3 linked regions of the Azoarcus sp. KH32C genome follow. The protein of the gene in region 3 interacts with the protein of the main gene of each other region in a pairwise test. Links are inferred from orthologs where the notes say so. Each region holds a gene or a part of one and is shown on either strand. Other genes may lie near its edges.

The links.
Region 1: the proteins of AZKH_RS12010 (region 3) and hypB interact in binary tests that used the Escherichia coli proteins (3 or more experiments, as listed by UniProt). The link is inferred for Azoarcus sp. KH32C from one-to-one orthologs.
Region 2: the proteins of AZKH_RS12010 (region 3) and AZKH_RS07295 interact in binary tests that used the Escherichia coli proteins (3 or more experiments, as listed by UniProt). The link is inferred for Azoarcus sp. KH32C from one-to-one orthologs.

The regions. Positions count from the first base shown.
Region 1 is NC_020516.1:4,211,884-4,215,018, forward strand. What follows is about bases 123-3,104. They hold hypB (hydrogenase nickel incorporation protein HypB), read right to left. Parts: upstream 2,085-3,104; coding sequence 1,161-2,084; downstream 123-1,160. Other genes in these bases: AZKH_RS18800 (hypothetical protein), read right to left, coding at 123-1,152; hypA (hydrogenase maturation nickel metallochaperone HypA), read right to left, coding at 2,132-2,473; AZKH_RS18815 (nickel-dependent hydrogenase large subunit), read right to left, coding at 2,466-3,104. In the rest of the region: more of AZKH_RS18800, read right to left, coding at 4-122; more of AZKH_RS18815, read right to left, coding at 3,105-3,135. UniProt on the Escherichia coli protein: Involved in the maturation of [NiFe] hydrogenases. Required for nickel insertion into the metal center of the hydrogenase. Exhibits a low intrinsic GTPase activity, which is essential for nickel insertion.
Region 2 is NC_020516.1:1,650,389-1,653,507, forward strand. Bases 154-3,119 are described here. They hold AZKH_RS07295 (Ni,Fe-hydrogenase III large subunit), read right to left. Parts: upstream 2,426-3,119; coding sequence 881-2,425; downstream 154-880. Other genes in these bases: AZKH_RS07290 (NADH-quinone oxidoreductase subunit B family protein), read right to left, coding at 318-881; AZKH_RS07300 (hydrogenase 4 subunit F), read right to left, coding at 2,428-3,119. Also shown: AZKH_RS07285 (AI-2E family transporter), read right to left, coding at 1-127.
Region 3 is NC_020516.1:2,746,473-2,749,451, reverse strand. What follows is about bases 110-2,935. They hold AZKH_RS12010 (peptidylprolyl isomerase), read right to left. Parts: upstream 1,850-2,935; coding sequence 1,370-1,849; downstream 110-1,369. Other genes in these bases: lexA (transcriptional repressor LexA), read left to right, coding at 2,478-2,935; AZKH_RS26905 (peroxiredoxin), read right to left, coding at 1,815-2,327; AZKH_RS12015 (dipeptide ABC transporter ATP-binding protein), read right to left, coding at 110-1,300. In the rest of the region: more of AZKH_RS12015, read right to left, coding at 1-109; more of lexA, read left to right, coding at 2,936-2,979. UniProt on the Escherichia coli protein: Folding helper with both chaperone and peptidyl-prolyl cis-trans isomerase (PPIase) activities. Chaperone activity prevents aggregation of unfolded or partially folded proteins and promotes their correct folding.

The sequences.
Region 1 (3,135 bases), 1.5 Mb from region 3 along the record:
GCTTCAGAATCCTTCGTTCAGATGGTGGATCGCAACCCAGGCCTGACCGAGCGCGAGACCGGCGTCGCCCGGTGACAGGCGCTGCGCTTCGAGGACGGTCAGGCCGTGTTCGCGCAACGCCGCGCCGAGGCGTTGCGACAGGATGCGGTTGTGCAGACAGCCGCCGGAGAGCGCGACGACCGTCAAGCCGGTGCGTTCGACGGCCTGCCCGACCCAGGCGACGAGTGCCGCGGTGAGCGTCACGTGGAAACGGGAAGCACCCTGCGCGGCATCGGTTTCGTCGGCAAGGGACGTGAGGATCGGCAGCAGGCTCAGGCGCCCTGCCCCGTCGATCGTCCAACCCTCGGGCTCGGGCGTCACGTCACCAACTCGTTCAAGGTAGTCGGTCGCGGCGCGCTCCAGCGCGATCGCCGCCTCGGCCTCGACACGCATCACAGGGCACAGTCCGAGCAGCCCCGCGGCAGCGTCGAAGGCGCGGCCGAGGCTGGAGGTCGGCGGGCACAAGGTGTCGCGCGTGAGCAGGTTCCCAAGCATGGCCGCCGCAGGCTGGGCCGCGAAGCGCGTCGCGATCTCGTCGGCGCGGCCGGCCAGATGGAGCACCGCCCCAGCCATCCGCCACGGCTCGCGCGCCGCGCGGTCACCGCCCGCCAGCGGCAGGGGCGCGAGATGACCGAGGCGCTCGAAGTGCGCGCCATCGACTTGCAGCAGTTCGCCGCCCCAGGCCGTGCCGTCGGTACCCAAGCCCACGCCATCGAGCGCGAGGCCCAGCGCCGGGCCGGGGTGTCCATTCTCCGCCAGCACCGCGGCAACATGCGCGTGGTGGTGCTGCACCGCGATCGCAGGCACGCCGAGGCGCGTCGCAAGGGCGCAGGCGCTGCGGCTCGAATGGAAGTCCGGATGCAGGTCGTGCGCGATCGCGGCGGGAGCGCCCTGCGACAGCAACACGTGGCTCCAGGCATCCATCTCGCGGCAGGCATCCGGCGTATCGAGATCGCCGACCGTGGCGCTCATTTGCGCTGCGCCGTCCTGCGCAAGGCACAACGCGTTCTTGAAATAGGCGCCGAAGGCCAGCACCGCGGGGCCGTGCAAGGTGAGCGGGATTGACGGCGGCGCGAGCGGAGCCGCGCCCGGCGAGGCGAGGTTCGAATTCATGTCCGGACTCAGGCCGGTTGCACGGTTGTGCTGCGCGCCGCGCGCGCCTTCGCCATGCCGCGCTCGAGCCAGGCGAGCCAGTCGGCGATGCCCTCGCCGCTCGTCGACGACGTACGAATCACCTCGATGGCCGGATTGACCCGCCGCGCGTAGCCGATCGCGCGTTCGACGTCGAAGGTGAGATGCGGCAGCAGGTCGACCTTGTTGAGCAGCATCAGGTCGGCCGCGGCGAACATGTCCGGGTATTTCAGCGGCTTGTCCTCGCCCTCGGTGACCGACAGGATCGCGACCTTGTGCGCCTCGCCGAGATCGAAGGCAGCCGGGCACACGAGGTTGCCGACGTTCTCGATCAAGAGCAGGCTGTCGTCGGCGAGCTGCATCTGCGCGAGTGCGCGCCCAACCATGTCCGCGTCGAGGTGGCAGCCCTTGCCGGTGTTGATCTGCAGCGCCGGCACGCCGGTCGCGCGGATGCGTTCCGCGTCGAACTCGGTCTGCTGGTCGCCCTCGACCACCGCCGCCGACACGCGTCCCGCAAGTTCCGTGAGCGTGCGCACGAGCAGCGTGGTCTTGCCCGAGCCGGGGCTGGAAACGAGGTTCAGCGCGAAGATGCCGCGCGCGGCGAGCTGGCGGCGGTTGGCGTCGGCACAGGCGTCGTTCTTGCCGAGGATGTCGCGCTCGATCTTCACCATCTGCGACTGCGACAGGCCAGGGGCGTGAGCGTGCGCGGGGCCGGCGCCGAAATGCAGGTGGTGCTGATCGGAATGGATGTGGCTCGCGTCCCGGGCGGACGGCTGCCCGTCGTGCGTGTGCTCATGCGCGGGAGCCGCGGGCTTCCACGCGCGCGTCGTGCCTTCCTTCGGGCGCGCGGGCTTCGAATGCCCTGCCCCGCCGATATTCACTTCACCCGCCCCGCAACCGCACACCGTACACATCACCCTGCTCCAATCCGACTGCGACCACCTGAAGCCGCATCATCCCTTCAATCGACTTCGATTTCCTTGACCCGCATCACGGTCCCGCCGGTGGGACGCACCTGGTAGCCGCCGCAGTGCGGACAGGGGTCGTAACGCTGCGCGAGCGGCACGCTGCGATCGCAGGCGAGGCACCAGCCGACGCCGGGCACGCTCTCGACCTCGACCGCCGCGCCCTCCGCCAGCGTGTCGCGCAACACCACGTCGAGACAGAAGCGCAGCGCCTCGACCTCGACCGACGACAGTTCGCCGATCTCCAGCACGACCGTCTTCACGCGCGTGCAGCCCTGCGCCCGCGCGGTCTCCTCGACGATGCCGCGGATGCTCTCCGCAAGCGACATCTCATGCATCCGATACGTCCTCGATCGCGATGTCGTACTCGATGCACGGATCGAGCGACAGCGCGAGCGCCTTCAGGCGCAGCATCGCGGCCTCGTCCGACGGCGCGTCCCAGCCCGTGGCTTCGCAGACGAATGCGCCCTGCGCATGGAAATTCCATTCGGTCGGCGCGACGATCGCGTATTCGGCAATGCGGTCGCCGTCGAGACGCACGGCGTGCATCAGCATCCCACGCGCGGTTTCGACGCATGCGAGGCCGGCGCCGTCGCCCATCGGCGCGGCATCGACGAGCTTGGGCATGTCGCTCGCGAGCGGATGGCGCAGGCGGCTGGCGCAGTCGGAGAGATCGACGACGCGCGCGAAGAGGCGCGCCGCGATGCGGTGGCGCTGAGTCAGAAGATTGCTCACCATCATCGAATCCGCGTGGCGCGCGAGCACGCCCGTCTCGTGGGCGCGGCCGAACAGCATCGGCGCCGCGCAGAAATCGGCGGACGGGATGCCGCCGAGTTCGGCCGCCCAGGCCCCGGCAGCGAGTGCCGGCAGCAGTGGCACCGCTTCGCCTTCCGGCGTCGAGGACCCCATCTCGATCAGGTCGGCGAGCGCAGCCCCGATCGTGCCGCAGCGGCGGGCGCGCTCGATGAATTCGCGCAGGCCGCTGGGCTCGCGCGTGGTG
Region 2 (3,119 bases), 1.1 Mb from region 3 along the record:
TGATGATCGCCCACGCCACCGGTACGATGAAGAGATGCAGGACCGTGTAGCCGAGTACCAGCAGCCCCCCCAGCAGGAATCCGACGATGACGCGGCGGGTGATTCTTTCGGCGGACGGGTCGATCACGACGCAACTCTCGTCGGCGCGAAAGATACCGGGAATTCGCGGCTAGCGTGGCCAGCGTCAGACAGGAGAACAAGTCGGCTCGGAGGCATTTTGGGATGCGTGGACCATGAGACGCCTTGAAAACCGGCATCGGGCAACCGGTTCGATGGTTTCAGTCCGGTCGAGTTCAAGCAAAGAGGGGCTCGGGGGACTAGTTGGCCTCGGGGGTGGGGTCGGCGGCCGGGGGGCTGGATGTCGAGTCGGCGGGGTGGCCGCGGAGTGCCGCGAGAATGCCTGCAAGGATATCGGTGGGCGCCGGCGGGCACCCGGGGACGGTGACGTCGACCGGGATGACGTTCGAGACGCGGCCGCAGCTCGCGTAGCTCTCGCCGAAGATGCCACCGGTGCAGGCGCATTCGCCGACGGCGACGACGAGCTTCGGGGCGGGCGTTGCGTCGTAGGTGCGTCGCAGCGCCACTTCCATGTTGCGCGTGACGGGGCCGGTCACGAGCAGCATGTCGGCGTGGCGGGGGCTCGCGACGAAGCGGATGCCGAGGCCTTCGATGTTGTAGTAGGGGTTGTTCAGCGCGTTGATCTCGAGCTCGCAGCCGTTGCACGAGCCGGCATCGACTTCGCGGATCGCGAGCGCGCGGCCGAGGATCGCGAGGATCTCGTCGTGGATTTCATGCGCCGGCTGGCCCGCTCCTGCGGCTGGTTCGGGGGGCGGCTCGGAGACGCGGCCGCGGCGGGCGACGTATTTGAGGATGTGCCACATCACAGATCCTGCCCTGAATAGCTGAGGTTGAAGGATTTGTTGATCAGCGGGAAGTCCGGGACGATGTTGCCGATGATGGCGTGTTCGAGGACGGGCCAGTTCTGCCACGACGGATCGTGACAGTGGCAGCGTGCGATGCGCCCCTGTGGGCTGGTTTCGAGCGCGACGAAGACCTCGCCGCGCCAGCCTTCGACCCAGCCGGCGCCGATGCCTTCGGGCCTTGCGGCAACCGGCTCGTGGATCGGCCCGGAGGGCAGATCGGCGACCAGTGCATCGATGAGCCGCAGCGAGGCGAAACATTCGTCGAAGCGGATGGCGACGCGGGCCGCGACGTCGCCGTTGCGCTGGGTGCTGGCGGTGACGGCCAGTCGGTCGTACGGAGGCCAGGGGAAGTCGGCGCGCAGGTCCGAGGGAAGCCCGCTCGCGCGGCCGGCAAGCCCGGTGAGGCCGAGTCTTGTCGCGAGCTCCGCCGTGACGCGGCCGGTGGTGACGAAACGGTCCTGCAGGCCGGCGTGCTCGTCGAAGATGTCCTTCAGTTCGGCGACTTCGCGGCCGATGTCGATGACCTGCTTGCGCAGCCGTGCGCTGGCGGCGGCATCGAGATCGCGTGCGACGCCGCCGGGGCGGATGCAGTCCATCAGCAGGCGGTGGCCGAAGCAATCGCGGTTCGCGCGCAGCCAGTCTTCGCGCAGTCGCGAGAATTGGGTGAGCGCGAAGCCGAACGCGGCGTCGTTGCCGAGCGCGCCAAGGTCGCCGAGATGGTTTGCGACGCGTTCGCGTTCGAGCAGCAGCGCGCGCAACCAGGCCGCGCGATCGGGCACTGTCGCACCGGCGAGCGATTCGGCGGCCATCGCGTACGCCCACGCGTAGGCAACTGTGCTGTCGCCCGACACGCGGCCGGCGAGGCGGGCGCCCTCGTCGAGGTCCATGCCCATGAAGCGCCGCTCGATGCCCTTGTGCTTGTAGCCGAGGCGTTGTTCGAGGCGTAGCACCTTCTCGCCGACGACCGAAAAACGGAAGTGGCCGGGCTCGATGATGCCGGCGTGCACCGGGCCGACCGGAATCTCATGCACTCCGTCGCCTTCGACGGGGACGAACGCGTAGGCGTCGGCCTGTGGCTCGAAGCGTTCCTCGCCCGTGCTCTCGAAGCGCAGTGGAAAGTAGTCCGCCGGCCACGCGCCGTGACGCAGCCAGGGGCGCATGTCGTCGGCGTCTTCGGGCTCGATGCCGACGAGGTCGCGCGCGGCGCGCTGCATGCGGATCGCGGGCGCGAAGAGGCGGGCGATGTCGGGGTAGGTCGGGCGTGCGGGATCGAGGCCGAGCTTCGCCCACAGCAGGCCGTCCGCGGTCGCATACGCCGCGGACACCGTGAAGCCGTCGCCCGTGGCGCGCTCGTCGCTGCCCCACAGGCTCACGAGCCGGCCCTTTTCCTCGGCAACGGCCAGTGCGAGCGCGCTCCACTGCGCCGCGTCGACGTCGGCGCAATACATAGGCAGCGGTGCGGCGATGCGTTCGAAGCGGCAATCGAGTTCGAAGAAGTTCATCGTTAGCCTCCGATCATCCGGGCCGCCTGCCGATACCAGCCATCGAGATACGGCGGAATGTAGAGGCCGAGCATCAGCGCGAGTCCCAGGTGGATGAACACCGGCAGCAGCGCGGGCGGGTGGGCGAGTGGACGCAGCGCGGTTTCGCCGAAGACCATCGGCTGCACGCGGCTGAAGATTGCGGCGAAGGCGACGCCGAGCGCGATCAGGAGGAGCGGCGTCGCCCACGGGAGCTCGCGCATCGCGGTCGTCAGGATCAGGAACTCGCTTGCGAAGACGCCGAAGGGCGGCATGCCGAGGATCGCGAGCGATCCGAGCATCAGGCCCCAGCCCACGGTGGGGCTCACCTTGAGCAGGCCGCGGATGTCCTCCATCGCCTGCGATCCGGCCTTTTGCGCGGCGTGGCCGACGGCGAAGAAGATCGCGGACTTGACGAGCGCATGCACGGTCATGTGCAGCAGCCCGGCGAAGTTCGCGATCGGGCCGCCGAGGCCGAAGGCGAAGGTCATCAGGCCCATGTGCTCGATCGACGAGTACGCGAACATGCGCTTGACATCGCGCTGGCGCGACAGGAAGAAGGCCGCGACGACGACGGTAAGCAGGCCGAAGCCGATCATCATGCGCCCCGGCAGTCCGCTTTCGAGCGCGCCGTCGGCGAGTACCTTGACGCGCAGCACGGCGTACAGCGCGACGT
Region 3 (2,979 bases):
GCACTTCGCCATCGGTCGGAGCAATCAGTTTCAGGATCGCCTTGCCGGCGGTGGTCTTGCCGCAACCCGACTCCCCCACGAGTGCCAGCGTACGCCCGGGCATCACTTGCAGACTGATCCCATCCACGGCCTTGATGCTCGCAACCTCGCGTTTCAACAAGCCCTTGCGCACGGGAAAGTGGACCTTCAGCTGACGCACGTCGAGCACGGGACGTGAGCCGGAAGCGGCCTCGTCGAAGCGTGCGGAGGATGCCCCCGTCGGTACGTCCGCGTCACGTTCCGAACCTGGCTCGTAGAGATGGCAACGCACCTCCTGCGCTTCAAGCTGGTGCCAGGCCGGAGCTTCACCATGGCAGCGCTCGAATACCTGGGGGCAGCGGTCCGCGAATCGACATCCGACAAATCCACGGTCGAGTGGCGGAACGTGACCAGGCAGGGCCGACAGCCGGTGGCCACGTTGTCCTTCGGTCGGCAGTGCGGCGAACAGCTTCCGCGAATAGGGATGAAGCGGACGCCGAAAGAAGTCCGAACGACTCGCGGTCTCAACGAGTTCGCCCGCGTACATGACACCGATGCGATGCGCCATTTTTGCGACGACACCAAGATCGTGCGTGATCAGGAGCATCCCCATGCCGCGCTCCGCCTGGAGCTTCGCAAGCAGATCGAGCACCTGCGCCTGGATCGTCACGTCCAACGCCGTCGTCGGTTCATCGGCGATCAGGAGTTCCGGCTCGCCTGCGAGCGCCATCGCAATCATCACCCGCTGCTTCATGCCGCCGGAAAACTGAAATGGGTAATCGTCGAGGCGCCGTTCCGCGTCTGGAATCCCGACCGATTCCAGCAGGCGGAGCGCCTCGAGCCTGGCCGCGGCTCCGTGCAGGCCGCGATGGCGGTCCAGCACTTCGCCGATCTGGGCCATCACAGTCATCACAGGATTGAGGCTTGTCGACGGCTCCTGGAAGATCATCCCGATTCGCCTGCCGCGCACGTCACGCATCTGCGCCTCGGTTTGCGCCAGCAACTCGACGCCGCCAAACCGGACCCGTCCCCCGTCCACCCGGCCGCCGTCGGGAAGAAGCCTGAGAAGCGCGAGGGCCGTCATCGACTTGCCGCAGCCCGACTCTCCAAGCAAGGCGAAGGTTTCGCCTGCTGCGATCGAAAATCCGACGCCGTCGACGGGACGGACCGGCAAGTCCCCTGCCCCGATCCTGACCCGAAGCTCCTCGACTTCGACAAGGACCGTTCCGGCAGCTTGACGATCTGCGGTTGCGGAAGGAGCGGACGCTGATAGAGCGGTCATGGGCACGAGGAGGAATAGGTCAAAAAAAGGGCCGCTTGCGCGGCCCCGTTCACCGATCGATCGGACCGATCAGTGATGATGTCCGCCAGCACCGTGCACGTGGCCGTGCGACAGTTCTTCGGCCGTTGCCTTGCGCACTTCCGTGACGGTAATGTCGAAGACCAGCGCGGTACCAGCCAGAGGATGGTTGCCGTCGACGACAACCTTGCCGTCGGCGATATCGGTGATGCGATAGAGCATGTCTTCTTCGCCGTCGTCGGTCACGCGCTCAAACGACATGCCCACTTCGATGTTCTCCGGGAACTGACTGACATCCTCGACCAGCACCAGTTCTTCATCGTAGTCCCCGAATGCATCTTCGGGCTGAAGCTTGACCTTCAGCTGATCGCCGACTTTCTTGCCGTGCAGCGCCTCTTCCAGCATCGGGAAGATGCCGTCGTAACCGCCGTGGAGGTAAACGAGCGGTTGATGACCGTCGTCGATCGTGTTGCCATCGGGATCGAGGACCGTATATTTAAGCGTTACGACGGTGTTCTTGACGATTTCCATTTCTATTCTCTGCTTCCAGATTCCTGACCAATTCGAAGACCCCGGCCACATGGCCGCGGGGCGCAACGTCGCGGAGCGCGTGGCGGATTGTTCCTTCCTTGTCGATGACGAAGGTTGTCCGCATCACGCCCATCTTCTTCACACCATCGACTTCCTTGGGCTGCCAGACATCATAGAGCCGGCAGACCTCCGTCTCGACGTCCGAAAGGAGACGTACGGACAACCCGTGCTGATCACGAAACTCGGCGTGGGTCAGGCAATCGTCGGGACTAACACCGATCACGATGCAATCGTGGCGGGCGAACTCTTCTTCATGATCACTGAAGTCGGCGGCCTGCAAGGTGCATCCCGGCGTATTGTCGCGGGGGTAAAAGTAGAGGACCACATGATGCTTGCCGCGCTCGGCGGCCAAGTCGAACGTTTCCATGTCCGCATCAGGCAATGAAAACGCTGGAGCAATGTCACCGATCTGCAGCATGTGATCTCCCTGACGTGCGTTGGATTCTAGCCGAGACACGAAGCGAACTCTACTCGCGTCACAGTTCTTGCGCCATACCGTTTCGAACTCATTTTCGGGCTTGCCAATTGAGAGCAACTGTTTAAAAATACAGGTAAAAATGGAGAAATGATGATGAGCCACGACCCAGGGCTCACCGCCCGCCAGTCCGAAATCCTTGAATTCATTCGCCAGACGGTCGAATCGGAGGGCCGTCCGCCGACTCGCGCCGAGGTGTGTACGGCATTCGGCTTTCGTTCCCCGAACGCGGCGGAGAGTCATCTTCGCGCCCTCGCGGCCAAAGGGGCGATCCTGCTCGAGGAAGGACGCGCCCGCGGTATCCGTCTGGCCGAAGGCCTCGGCCTGCCACTGATCGGTCGAGTCGCGGCAGGTAGCCCCATTCTCGCGGTGGAGCACGTCGAAGGCCGCCACCAGGTCGATCCCGCGCTGTTTTCCCCGCGCGCCGACTACCTGCTGCGCGTGCGGGGCATGAGCATGCGCGACGCGGGCATTCTCGATGGAGATTTGCTGGCGGTTCATCGCAGCCCCGAGGCGCGGAACGGCCAGATCGTCGTTGCTCGCGTCAATGACGACGTGACCGTCAAGACCTTCACCCGGAACGGGCCGATCATCA